DNA from 3 places in the Cytobacillus mangrovibacter genome. Region 1 is predicted to be linked to each of the others. Evidence: riboswitches for the same ligand, from Rfam matches in the RefSeq annotation. Region 1 holds a riboswitch; each other region holds the start of a gene.
What was found. A riboswitch is a leader RNA that binds a small molecule or an ion and turns the genes downstream of it on or off. The one in region 1 is predicted to bind cyclic di-GMP.
Positions count from the first base shown of each region.

Region 1 (4,292 bases):
ACTTCTTTGTTATAGTCAATAACCGATGTTTCATTATTTTCTAATGTATTTTTACTTTCTATGGACGCGGATTGATTATCAGTATAGAATTTTAATTTCTCCTCACTTTTTTGTAAAAATGATTCAAAATCTAATGGTGATAAAGGGGGACTAAATAGATAACCTTGAATGACCTTACAGTTATACTTCCTTAGAATATTTAACTGCTCAATCGTTTCAACACCTTCGGCAACTACTGACATGTTTAAACTATCTGCTAATGAAATAATCGTGGAGATTAACATGTTATTTTTAGGTAAAGTTGATATATCTTTAATAAACGACCGATCAATTTTAATGGTATCGACCGGAAAACGTCTTAAATAATTCAGCGAGGAGTAACCAGTACCAAAGTCATCAATACTAATGTGTACACCTAATTTTCTTAACTGATTTAATGTCTTTGTTATAGTTGTTTGATTTCCCATTAGAATGGACTCTGTAATCTCAATTTCCAATAGCTCGGGATTAAAATTAGTTTCAATCAGAATTCCGTTTATCGTTTCATAAAGATCCTTTTGCAAGAATTGCTGTGCTGAAAAATTGACAGCAACACGAATAGGCGGCAACCCTTTCTTTTGCCAAGCACTGCTTTGTTGTAGGGCATTTCTAAGTACCCATTCTCCAATTTTCACAATTTGGCCAGTTTCCTCAGCTAAAGGAATAAATTCAGAAGGTGATAATGTCCCCCAGCTTAAGTGTTCCCAACGTATCAGCGCTTCTGCACTTTTTATTGTTCCCTGATCAATGTCTACCCTTGGTTGAAAGACAAGTGTAAACTCTTCACGTTCTATTGCTTTACGCAAATCATTCTGCAGCATAAAGGATCGATAGGATTGGATGTCCATTCCAGAATGATATACTCTATATTGATTTTTCCCTTGTTCTTTTGCACGATACAAGGCAGCATCAGCACTTTTCATTAACATTTGTTCATCTCCGCCATCATAAGGGAAAATACTGATTCCTATACACACGGTAATGAATAACTCATAACTATCAATATAAAATGGAGCTTTAAATACTTCTAATATTTTTCCTGCAATTTCCAAGGCATGCTCTCTATCTGTATTCGGCAATAAGATATTGAACTCATCACCGCCCACCCGCGCAACCAAACCTAATGTTTGCACACTGTCTTTTATTCTTTTTGCAATTTCTTGAAGAACTTTATCACCAATAATATGACCAAGTGAATCATTAATATATTTAAATCGATCCATATCTAAATACATAACTGTTAATGTCTGATTGGTTTGCCTTGCATGATTTATCTTTAAGATTAATTGATCATTAAAAAATCTTCTATTTGGCAATTCTGTCAAACCATCATGATAGGCCATATAAGTGATCTTTTCCTGGTATTGCTTCTGATTGGTAATGTCCCGGATCGTGCAGGCAATAAAACAGCGATTATGAACCCAGCGTTTGCCAATCTGAACCTCAGCAGGAAAAGCCGTTCCATCTTTTAATGTAAGAATTACTTCATCTAATTTCTCGTACCCTATGAAATTATTCAAATGATTAACGGCTGATAGAACACTGTTAATATATTCTTCCGTATCAACACCTGTGAAAAGTGTGGTTATGTTTTCCCCTAGAATAGCCGCTTTATCTTTTTTAAACATCTTCTCCGCTGCGGGATTCACCTTTAAGATAACCCCATCCTGATTGACAATGATCATCGAATCAATGGAAGTCTCATTAATGACATTCGCCAGTTCTTCAGAAATTCGCAGCTGTGCTGTCATATTAGACAACTCTGAATTAGCCTTCTCTAGTTCTCTTTTCTTTTCAGTCAAATCTTCAGCTTGTTGTATAAGAAGTTGTTTCATTTTGTAGAGTTGAACAAATCCTTCCACCTTTGCCTTTAAGATGACTGGATCAAATGGTTTTAGAATATAGTCAATCGCTCCAATTGAGTAGCCTGTAAAAATATGCTCGGAGTCAAGATTATTGGCAGTAATAAATAGAATGGGGATATTTTTCGTCTTCTCTCTTGCTTTAATGATTTTCGCTGTACCAAAGCCGTCTATACCCGGCATTTGAACATCTAATAATATCGCAGCAAAGTCGTATTTTAATAAGTGTTTTAACGCCTCTTCACCCGAAAAGGCTTTTATTAAATTATATTCCTCTCTTTCAATGATTGCTTCCAGAGTCAGTAGATTTTCAGGCCGATCATCAACTAATAATAGATTAATTTTTTCATTGCTCTTCAAAATAAAGTGTCCACTCCTCTCTGTAAAGTCTGATTTCCTTATAAAAAAAAGACTACCTATATGGGTAGCCTTAAATAAACATTTACTTCTATGTTTACTTTTTACTGGCAACCCGACTATCATTGTCCCTTTGAGACTTTAGACTCGTAGCTTTGCGTCCTTATCTTTCAATAAGTTTGCCTAAATAATTTAGTTCTAATAGTTTTTGTAAAACTACAGTTTACAGTTGTTTACTTTTTACCTTAAGCACTTCTTCCTATTACCTTGTTAATTCATTTATACTATACGAATAATATTAAGTAAATGATTTTGTCAATTTTGGGAAAATTATGCCGAAGGTGGTATACCGGGGGATTTGTAAATATTTAATTTCTATTTAATGTTTGAATAAATCTTCGTTGAAACTTAAAAAATAAAAATAGAAGCATCCCATAAGTTTTGGTCAAATTGTGGGATGCTTCTGTTAAAATTCTCAGGGTTAGCATTCCACTTTCGTGTTGCTAACCGATCCTTATGTCAAGGGTTTGACGGGCAGATTACATCATGCCGCCCCTAAGGTGAGAGTGTGTAATATCTTTAACCTAGTGTGTGTAGAGTGCGGTATATCAATGTTTTGTTAAATTCTGACTGTAACATCTTTAACGAGGTTTTACTATTTTTTACTGGATTGCGTTAGCAAAATGTTAGCAATTTGCTAGCCTGGTTACGACCACGAAATTAACAATTTGCTATTAACGGATTTACCATATAGAAACGTCAAAAGGTTTTGAATATCATTTTCTATATGAAAATTCCCAATTTATTGTTCTTATATAAGCACGAATATCAATTGTGAAAGGGCTTCAATATTCATCAACCAATTTTGCCTCGATTTTCAACTTGAAAATTGTGTATTGCTAAATTTAATCTTGTTATGTCTTTTACAGATAAATCAACAAACTGTACACCATAAGAAATTGATTTCCCTTTAATGTAATCTTCTCTTCTCATGATTTTACCTTTTAAATCAAATAATTCGCCGTAGAAGGTAAAATTAATTTTTATTATAATATTGTATTTTACAGGAAATTCAAAAGACGTTAGAAACTTCAGACCACCAATACTAAGATCCTCGATTACTCCATTAAAATTCCTATTCTTTAATTTCCCTATAGAACTATTACCAAATTCCATTAGAGTAAAAGTACTTTCTATTTTAGGAAGGTTTATTCTATAAGAATTTCTCTTTTCAATTGGACTAGTCTTTTTAACGATATTTAGGTTATTTTTAGAATATCCACCTCCGATCCAAAGTATACAGGGTTGGCCAGGGGGGATTTATTTTCACAGAAAAATAGAGTATAAAATCGGATTATATCCATAGAATACAAGATTTACTATTTCGCGGATAATTCAGGATCTGTAATTGGAATAAATACTCCTTCCATACCTTTAAAGAGGGAGGTTGTCATATATCCATCTTCTTGCAAAAAATTTATAATAATTTTATTTTGAATTTGGAAATATACCTTTGTATAAATAAATCAATAAGAAGGGAACCAAAAATGGACAATCAAAAATTAGCAGATCATGAATCATTAGATTTACATGAAGTTATCAATTTTAAAACCCTTTGCTTAGCGAAATCAAAACTAATGCAAGGACTCGTATTTGATCATGATTTGAGAGCACTAATGCAAAAAGATGTTGAACAATCCATTCTAGCGCTTGGAGAATTACAGGCAGTTTATCAACGTGCACCTTTTGAAGCTCCTGTTCCTCAAAACCGGCCAACACCAATAATAAATTGAAAGGAAGTATAATTCATTGAATAATGACTATTTAGACCCTATAAACTCGTTACATGTACCCGAGCTAGCTGATACCACATTTGCAATGGATTTCCTTCTTCGTGCCAAAGAAGGTGTCCGGAATATTGCAGTCGCATTAACAGAGTCTGCATCACCTGATGTTAGAACCCTCTTACGAACACAGTTAATGCAAGGTATTGCCATGCACCAAGAAATTACAGAACTAATGATTAATAAAAAA
Region 1 covers NZ_JBIACJ010000016.1:41,467-45,758, forward strand. Annotated here, with positions in the region: gene ACFYKT_RS19825 (EAL domain-containing protein) at 1-2,261, opposite strand, end outside; cyclic di-GMP riboswitch class I at 2,365-2,452, opposite strand; gene ACFYKT_RS19830 (PilZ domain-containing protein) at 3,114-3,578, opposite strand; gene ACFYKT_RS19835 (spore gernimation protein GerQ) at 3,806-4,051, shown strand; gene ACFYKT_RS19840 (spore coat protein) at 4,068-4,292, shown strand, end outside.

Region 2 (4,292 bases), on a different contig from region 1:
AATACATTTTTTAATGGAGCCGGAAACGAACCATTAAAGATCGGGAATCCAATTAAGTAAAAGTCAGCATCTGAGATGATCTTAATCATTTTCTTCGTGTCATCGTTATAAAGATCGGGATTTCTGCCATCACAAAATTCAATATTATACTCTCTCAAGTCGAGCATTTCGATCTCTGTATCTGGATACTTTTCCTTCATTTTTTTTAGAACTGTCTCAACTAATATGGCTGTTTTTGCGCCTATGATTGTACCTGATATACCAAGTATTTTCATTCGTAGTATCTCCTTTCCTTGGTGTTCCTCTTTTTACAGGAAATGTTTATTGCTCATTTTCAACATGCGAACAATAATAACCTAATTATACATTATCATACACTTTTTCTTCATAAATGCGAATTAAAACAACTTATGTATAAATTTAAGTTTATTCACAAAAAATAAGAAAAAGATAGTTGAGGTGAAACGTATGGGACTATTGAATTCGTTTAATGAGTGGAGAGCAAATAGATACGAAAAACATGTATCTCAAATGGAAGAGGAGAATAAATGTCCAGAATGCTATGGCCGAGGATTTTCCGTATACCCTGGGAACGAATATGCCTACCATGCCAATTTATTTGATTGTCCTGGCTGCAGCGGAAGCGGGCAATATTCAGATTGGGAAAACCAGATTGAATAAGAAAAGTGTCAACACCACAAAGGATATTCATCCCTTTTCGGTGTTGACACTCCCTATTTTAAGATGTAACCATTTGATTTCCGCCTTGTTTTTTTGCTTTATATTGAGCTTGATCGGCAGATTTCTTTAAGGTATCTACAGAAGAACCATTCATCGGATAGGTTGCAACACCTGAACTAATTGAAACAGTGATTTCACAGTCTGAAATTCTAATTGGATGCTGAGCTAAGTATTCCGCTAATTCTTCATAAATTTGGTCCACTCTATGTTGAGAAGAGCCCTTTATGATAATCATAAATTCGTCCCCTGCATAGCGGTAGCCTACGACATTTTCATCACAAATACTTTTGATCCCATCAGCTAAAACCCTCAAATATAAATCACCAATATCGTGGCCAAAGTTGTCATTTACCTTCTTTAAACGATCAGAGTCAATCATCATAAGGGTAATTTCTTGTCCTTCTGAGCTAATTAACTTGGATAAATCATTATGAAAGGCACGATGATTTTTCAATCCTGTCAATTCATCTGTTTGTGACATTAAATATATTTTCTCATAAAGTCTTGCTGTCTCTATTGAATTGATAACTTGATTCCCTATAATTTGCAGTAATTCTTCATGTTCCTTTCGATAGGCAAAGTCAGATACACTTTGTGCAGAAATCACTGCTTTTACATGATCATCAATAATTACGGGGACAAAAATGCCGGACTTTGTATCTGTTACTCCAAACGTTGTATCTGTTTGATCAAGACTTACTTTCCGGGGATGAACAATTTCTTTTGTTGTAATGGCTCTAGTAGTAAAATTATTCCCCATTTTTATATAATCTTGTGGATAGAATATGCCATTCTCCACCATAAAAATAAAGTGAATAAGTGGATTTCCTTCGGTGTATAACGCAATAAAAAAGGAATCTGTCGGCATTACTTGAGAAACCATTTCATATGCCTTTTTAAGCAGAACTTCTTCATTCAATGTTTTACTGCAAACTTGGGCAAAATCATGCAAAATGATGTAATGCTTATTTAACCAGCTCATATTTTCCATTTGTACATTTACTTTTTGTAATTGTGATAGTAAAGATTCAACAACCTGTTTATCGCTATCTTCGCCGACCGTGCGAATAATTTCCTTATAGGTATCCCCTGAGATAATATTTTTCTCTGTACCGATCTTTTTCAATAGTTTTGTAATGATCCCTAAGATTTGATGGATATTTTCCTTGTGTTTACCCATTTTTAACACTTCCAAAGATATATTTTCACAAAAAATAGACTAACCAAATACCGATTAATCTAACTCATTCATAGTTATACACGGTAGCTGGCTGGCATTGTCTAATGACTTTAGCCCCTCTAGCTTTGCGTCCTCATTTTTCAATGAATTTGCCTTTTCTATAATTAAATTGGAATTCTGAAAAGTCATAAAATGGTTGTATCTTTACTATATAGTTCTTAATAACCATAGTCAATTCATTTTCAATCAAAAAATGGGAAATAGGCAGAATTTTTTCAAGATTCCCTATTCTAGTTTCCGACTATTGTAGGTCAATTTGAAGTTATATTTTATCCCAATATATATATTATCATAAAATCAAATAGTTTAGCCATGCAAAGCTTTAAAGGGAAAATAAGGTATTCAACTATTTAAAGTGAATACCTTTTTCCTTTACCTATCACGTTATCCTATCCTACTTGTCTGCTAACAAACTTCTTCTTTTGAATATAAATGAGCCTCATTGACAAACAAACGCCAGCAGCAAGCAATCCAACTGTTAATCCAACCCAATAGCCTGTTGCACCTAGATCGGCAAAATGTGCCAGAATATATCCAACTGGCAAACAAATGAGCCAATAGGCGATTAGTGTAATAATAAATGAAATATTTACATCTTTATAGCCCCTTAATGCTGCCTGTGCCGTTGCTTGTATAGCATCCGATATTTGGAAGAATAGGGCATAAATTAAGAAATGGGCAGTTAAAGAAATAACGGCTGCTTCATTGGAATAGAATCCAGCCACTTCATAGCGGAACAGAACGACTAACAATCCTGTGAAGAGGGCTATTATAACAGATAGATAGATTCCTAACCAGCTATATGCTTTTGCATCCTTAAATCTCCCTGCTCCGACCTCATACCCAACTAGGACCGTTTGGGCCATTGAAATACTCATAGGGATCATATATAAGAAGGAGACAATATTTAAAGCAGCTTGATAAGCCGCAATCGTGTTAACATTATATTTACTTAGTAAAATAGTTACAACCGCAAACATACTTGTTTCAAAAAAGATGGATAGCCCCATTGGCACACCAATTTTCAGGATTTCTTTACATTTATCTAAAGAAAACTCTCTAGAATTTGAAAAGATATTGTAAACTGAAAATGGTTCTTTCGTTTTTATAATATATATCGTCATCCCCAATATTAACCAATAGGTAATAGCAGTAGCATACCCTCCACCTGCGCCCCCTAGTTCTGGGAAACCTAATTGACCAAAGATGAATACATAATTAAAAAATAAATTGATTGGCAAAGCCAATAACAAAATAACCATAACAACACGAGTTTTGCCAAGGGCATAAATAAATGACCTTAGAACATTAAAAGTAAAAAAGGGAATAATCCCAAAACTTAGGCCAACCAAATAGTTAAATGCTGTTTCATGCACTTGATCTGGCAGATTCATTGTCGTTAATAATGGATCTAAGAAAAAGAATCCAATAATAATAACGGCAACCGCAATCCCAACCGCTAAATAAATTCCATTCTTCACTATCGACGTAACTTCCCCCGTTTTCTTCTCGCCGAAACGCTGGGCCACAATGGGAGAAACAGCAAGCAAAATGCCGCTTAAGCCTGTAAATACTGGATTCCAAATGGATGACCCGATCGCAACACCTGCGAGTGCAGATGAATGATACTTGCCAGACATAATTGTATTAAAAAACACCATTGAAAACATTCCAAGCTGAGTGATCAGAATTGGAACCAATAAGATGAAGGTTTGCTTTATCTTTTCTTGAATAGTAAACGTTTGGTTCATAGCTATGGACTCCTTGAATAAAATATTCCTTATTAAAATAGTTATAATCTATCATACTCTATCAACCCTACTTTTCAAGTAAATTATCACTCTTTAATAGGATTCTAATAATGATAAATGATTGCGGTCTTTTTCAAACTGTCTTATGATAATAACAATATTAAAACATTGTATTCTTGCACCTGATTAACCTGGTAAAGGAGAATAGTTTAATGACCACTTTTGTAAATCAACAAGATGGTGTTTTTCCATCTGTGTGCCCCCTTGATTGCCCAGATCAATGCGGCTTACTCCTTCATAAAGAAAACGGAAAAATTGTAAAAGTTGATGGAGATCCGAATCACCCAGTAACCAAAGGGAATATTTGTAATAAAGTGCGAAATATGAAGGAAAGAATTCATAGCGAAAATCGCTTGAAATATCCAATGAAGCGAGTAGGCACCAAGAATGAAGGGAAATTTGAACGGATAAGCTGGGAGGAAGCAATTCAAACGATTACTTCTCACTGGAAAGAACTGATTCAAACGGCCGGTCCTGAGAGTATTTTGCCATATAGCTTC
Region 2 covers NZ_JBIACJ010000007.1:79,163-83,454, reverse strand. Annotated here, with positions in the region: gene ACFYKT_RS13885 (NADPH-dependent FMN reductase) at 1-275, opposite strand, end outside; gene ACFYKT_RS13880 (methionine aminopeptidase) at 469-681, shown strand; gene ACFYKT_RS13875 (sensor domain-containing diguanylate cyclase) at 740-1,921, opposite strand; cyclic di-GMP riboswitch class I at 2,001-2,085, opposite strand; gene ACFYKT_RS13870 (MATE family efflux transporter) at 2,371-3,732, opposite strand; gene ACFYKT_RS13865 (molybdopterin-dependent oxidoreductase) at 3,945-4,292, shown strand, end outside.
Region 2: it holds a riboswitch for cyclic di-GMP, as region 1 does, so the genes downstream of both, ACFYKT_RS13875 (sensor domain-containing diguanylate cyclase) here and ACFYKT_RS19825 (EAL domain-containing protein) in region 1, are expected to answer to the same signal.

Region 3 (4,292 bases), on a different contig from region 1:
GAAAAAGACGCCTGATGAAAGAGTGCTTCAAGTATTAGAGGAAAAGTGGGATCTTATTCAGCAAAAGATAAAAGAAATGAAGGATAGGCAGCAGGGATTACAGAAAAAGGTCTATGAGCATGGAGAGAATTTTCTTTATTTAGGAAACAGCTTCCCAATAAAGATTTTCCAAGATATAAATCTAACGCAAGACCATGTCGTGTTTGAGGGAGAAACATTGCATATATATGTGAAGCTTCTTGAGGATGAAAGAATAAAGCAAGCTTTAAAACGATTCTATTACAAACAATGTAAGTCATTAGTGGAGAAGAGTATTGCCTCCTATCAAAACAAATTTAAGGAAAAACCGCGTTCCATCCGTATATCAGATAGCAAAACTACGTGGGGAACCTGTGATTCAAGGAGGCAGTTAACTTTTAATTGGCGGTTGGCGATGGCACCTCGTGAAGTAATTGACTATGTAGTCGTTCATGAAATGTGCCATTTCGTTCATCTGAATCATGACCGCTCCTTCTGGCGCCTTGTTGGAAGTATCATGCCTGATTATAAAGACAAGGAGAATTGGTTAGCTTTATCTAATTGGAAAATGACTGTTTAGTATAAAATAATTCCCAATGAATTCTAATAGTAAATGATAATAATGGTTAGGAATTAAACGATTTGATAGGTATTGAATGAAAGAGCAAGAGAAATAAATAAGGGAGGAAGTACATGTTTTTTATCGGATTAACCATTTCGCTTATTTTACTTTTGTCGGGAATCGTTCTGCTTGTACAATCTTCTTATATAATAGGAGGCATTCTATTAGGTTCGGGCATAATTGTACTCATATTATTGATTCATTATTATCGAAAAAGAAATCGTAAAAAAGATAGCGGGATTTCGGATTGTTTGGATTGTGATATTCCTGTAATGAATTGTCCAAGTCTATCATCAATGAAAAAAATGGACTGTGATTGTGATGGAGATAAAGGATTTGATTGTGATTGTAGTCCCAATTGATTGACCTAACAATAGGGAGGAAAAAAACAATGAGGGAGCTTTTGATGACTGTCCCGTGTCATCGTATACCTGAAAGATGTCTTCACTTCAAAGGGAAGCCCATGCCCCTATGTACAAGATGCTTTGCAATGCTGCTTGGCTATCTTTTTACACCGATTGCTTTAGCTTTTCACATGGTCGTACCTTTGTGGGTCCCAATTATTTTGGCGGTTCCTCTTGTAATAGATGGATTTACACAGAAATGGAAGTGGAGGAAGAGTTCTAACCCTACTCGTTTTATAACCGGCATTCTTTTTGGAATTGGGCAATCACTATTTATTTCCATTATGATTTGGAGTATTGTTCAATTCTTTATATAGCGCTATAAAGATTATTGAGAGAGGATGGATAATTATGGAGATAACTGCAATAACAGAAAATGGCATAGGTATTGCTGTTGTAAAATCTAATGAAATCCTAATTAATGATGTTCAGTCGGCTTTGGATTTTATGGCAACAGTACAGTATGAATCAGGCTGCAATCGTATAATTATAAATAAATCAGCAATTTGTGAGGACTTTTTTCACTTAAAAACAAGACTTGCAGGAGAAATATTACAAAAATTTGTTACTTATCATGTTAAATTTGCAATAGTTGGTGACTTTTCTAATTATGAAAGTAAGAGTTTGAAGGATTTTATTTATGAGTGTAACAATGGTAAGGATGTATTTTTTGTTCCAGATGAAGAAAAGGCGATAGAAAAAATGATGAATGTTTAATTCATAATTCAATTCTTTATGGACATTAAAATAAACAATTCGACAAAGAGGTATGCGGAACAATTTAATCAATCAAATATTTAGGTGTGGGCAGATGTTCGTACAAGTTTTATTTGCTAATATTCATAAATACCTATATTATTATTTTTATATAGTAATAAGGAATTAGATAATTAATAAGGGGCAAATCTATTGAAAAATAGAGACGCAAAACTACAGGGGCTAAAGTATGGATTGATATACTATGCCAGCCAGTTGCTGAAAACAATTGTTTTCATTACTAGACCCTTCTATTTAGAAGGGTTATTTTTGTGTGAATTAGGTTAATATCACAGCTTTGACCATGACAATAATTAATAGGGAGAGAAACAAAATAATGAGGATAAGTGTAAGAAAAAAATTACTGCTCGGTTTTATTTCAATTATTATGTTAATAGCGATCATTTCAACTAGTTCCTATTATCAGTACGATATTATTAACAGAAATTATGCCGAAGCCATTGATGAAGGCCTTCAAAAAAATAAGCTTGTTTCTGAGATGCAGGAGTCCGTTTTATCAGAACAGATTGCTTTGCGTGGTTTTATTATTAGCGCAGATGAAACCAATATCAAGCGTTTTAATCAATCACATGATGAGTTTGTAAAAAGTTCAAAAGAATTTTTAAGTCTAAAGATTGATTCAAAGGCACAAAAGATAATCGAGGATTTAATTGAAGTAGAAGTGCAATACCGAGAAGTAGCTTTAGAGGCGATTGAATATAAAAAGACGGAACAATTGGATAAGATTACAGGATTAATGAAAATAAGAGGAAATGCCATCTCTAGCAGGGTAGCTGAAAATGTTGAAAAGGCCCTTCTTAATCAGGAATTGTCATTTAAAGAAATGAGTAAGGAACAATCGAATCAAATCACGCACATGAAAACCTTATTAGTTGTTATTTCCCTAGCTGCATATCTTATTGGAATCGCTGTTGCCATCTATTTAAGCAAAATAATCTCCAAGCCTGTTCAGCAAATTTCAAAATCGGCCGAGCAAATTGCTAATGGAAATTTGCGATTGGATGATATCAAGATCAAGAATAGAGATGAAATTGGTCAATTAGCAGACTCATTTAATCAAATGACCCATAATTTAAGGGAATTAATTGTACAGGTGGATCATACATCCGGACAGGTTGCATCTTCTGCTGAGGAATTGACTGCTAGTGCACAGCAAACGAATGCGGCAACCGAGCAGATTGTAACTGCCATTCAGGAGGTTGCTAGCGGATCCGAAATACAAGGGAAAAATACAGAAGATAGTGCGATAGCAGTGAATGAGATGGCTTTGGGGATTCAGCGAGTAGCGGAAAAAACGGCAACTGTGGCTGAATCGGCATCAGATACGACAAAACAAGCCGTTGTTGGCAATGATTCGATTATAAAAGTAATCGAGCAAATGAGGTCAATAAATAGTTCTACCGATGAAACGAACAAAGTAATTAAAGAATTAAATAGTAAATCAGCAGAGATTGGTCAGATTATTGATATGATAACGGGAATAGCAGAGGAAACGAATTTATTAGCTTTAAATGCTGCAATTGAATCAGCTCGAGCTGGTGAACATGGGAAAGGTTTTGCTGTTGTTGCAAATGAAGTGAAGAAACTGGCTGAGCAGTCACGAGCATCAGCAACCCAAATTGCTAACCTTGTACATGTCATTCAAAATGATACGGTGCGAGTTGCTGATATGATGGACAAAAATACAAATGAGGTCAATGAAGGAATGGATTTAGTACAGGACACTGGAAAAACGTTCGACTTCATTATGAAATCAATTGAGAATGTAAGTGATGAAGTTCAAGAGTTATCTGCTATTTCAGAGGAAATGTCAGCAAGCGTGGAACAGGTCAATTCCTCTATTGCCGAAGTTTCACTAATTGCAAAAGGGGCTGTTGGCCGTACAGGCGAGATAGCTTCTGCTTCAGAAGAACAGTTGGCATCAATGGAAGAAGTCACTGCGTCTTCATCCACATTAGCAAAAATGGCTGAGGATTTAAAAGGTTTGATTCGACGATTTACAATTTGATCCCAACTAATTGGATAGTCTTAAAAACAAGCGCTACTCATCGTAAATGAGATAGCGTTTTTTTATTCCTTTTTGTCAAATGTTATTAGTATAGTGAATACAGGCAAAATACTATTTGACAAATAATATTTTCTTTAATACATTTATAATATTCTATTAATTTATAATAATCTTAATTTAAATAATAGTATTGTAATATATTAAGCAAGAAAGTATAATACAATTCATAGATAAAAGACAGATGTCCATATAGGGTGGAATACCCTGAGGGTGTCAATTAATTAAATGAATCAATATACACAAATTGTTAGCAATATCAGAATTTTAACTAAGGGGGAACATCTATGAAGAGCTTATTCAAAAAGTGGAATCAAGTGAGCTTAGTCAAACAAATCATCATTGGTTTAATTATCGGTATTATTTTGGCTTTAGTTATCCCAGAAGTAGCCAAGCCTGTTGCTAT
Region 3 covers NZ_JBIACJ010000018.1:42,901-47,192, reverse strand. Annotated here, with positions in the region: gene ACFYKT_RS20560 (M48 family metallopeptidase) at 1-598, shown strand, start outside; gene ACFYKT_RS20555 (hypothetical protein) at 712-1,002, shown strand; gene ACFYKT_RS20550 (DUF2085 domain-containing protein) at 1,032-1,361, shown strand; gene ACFYKT_RS20545 (DUF4180 domain-containing protein) at 1,396-1,761, shown strand; cyclic di-GMP riboswitch class I at 1,934-2,024, shown strand; gene ACFYKT_RS20540 (methyl-accepting chemotaxis protein) at 2,138-3,829, shown strand; gene sstT (serine/threonine transporter SstT) at 4,174-4,292, shown strand, end outside.
Region 3: it holds a riboswitch for cyclic di-GMP, as region 1 does, so the genes downstream of both, ACFYKT_RS20540 (methyl-accepting chemotaxis protein) here and ACFYKT_RS19825 (EAL domain-containing protein) in region 1, are expected to answer to the same signal.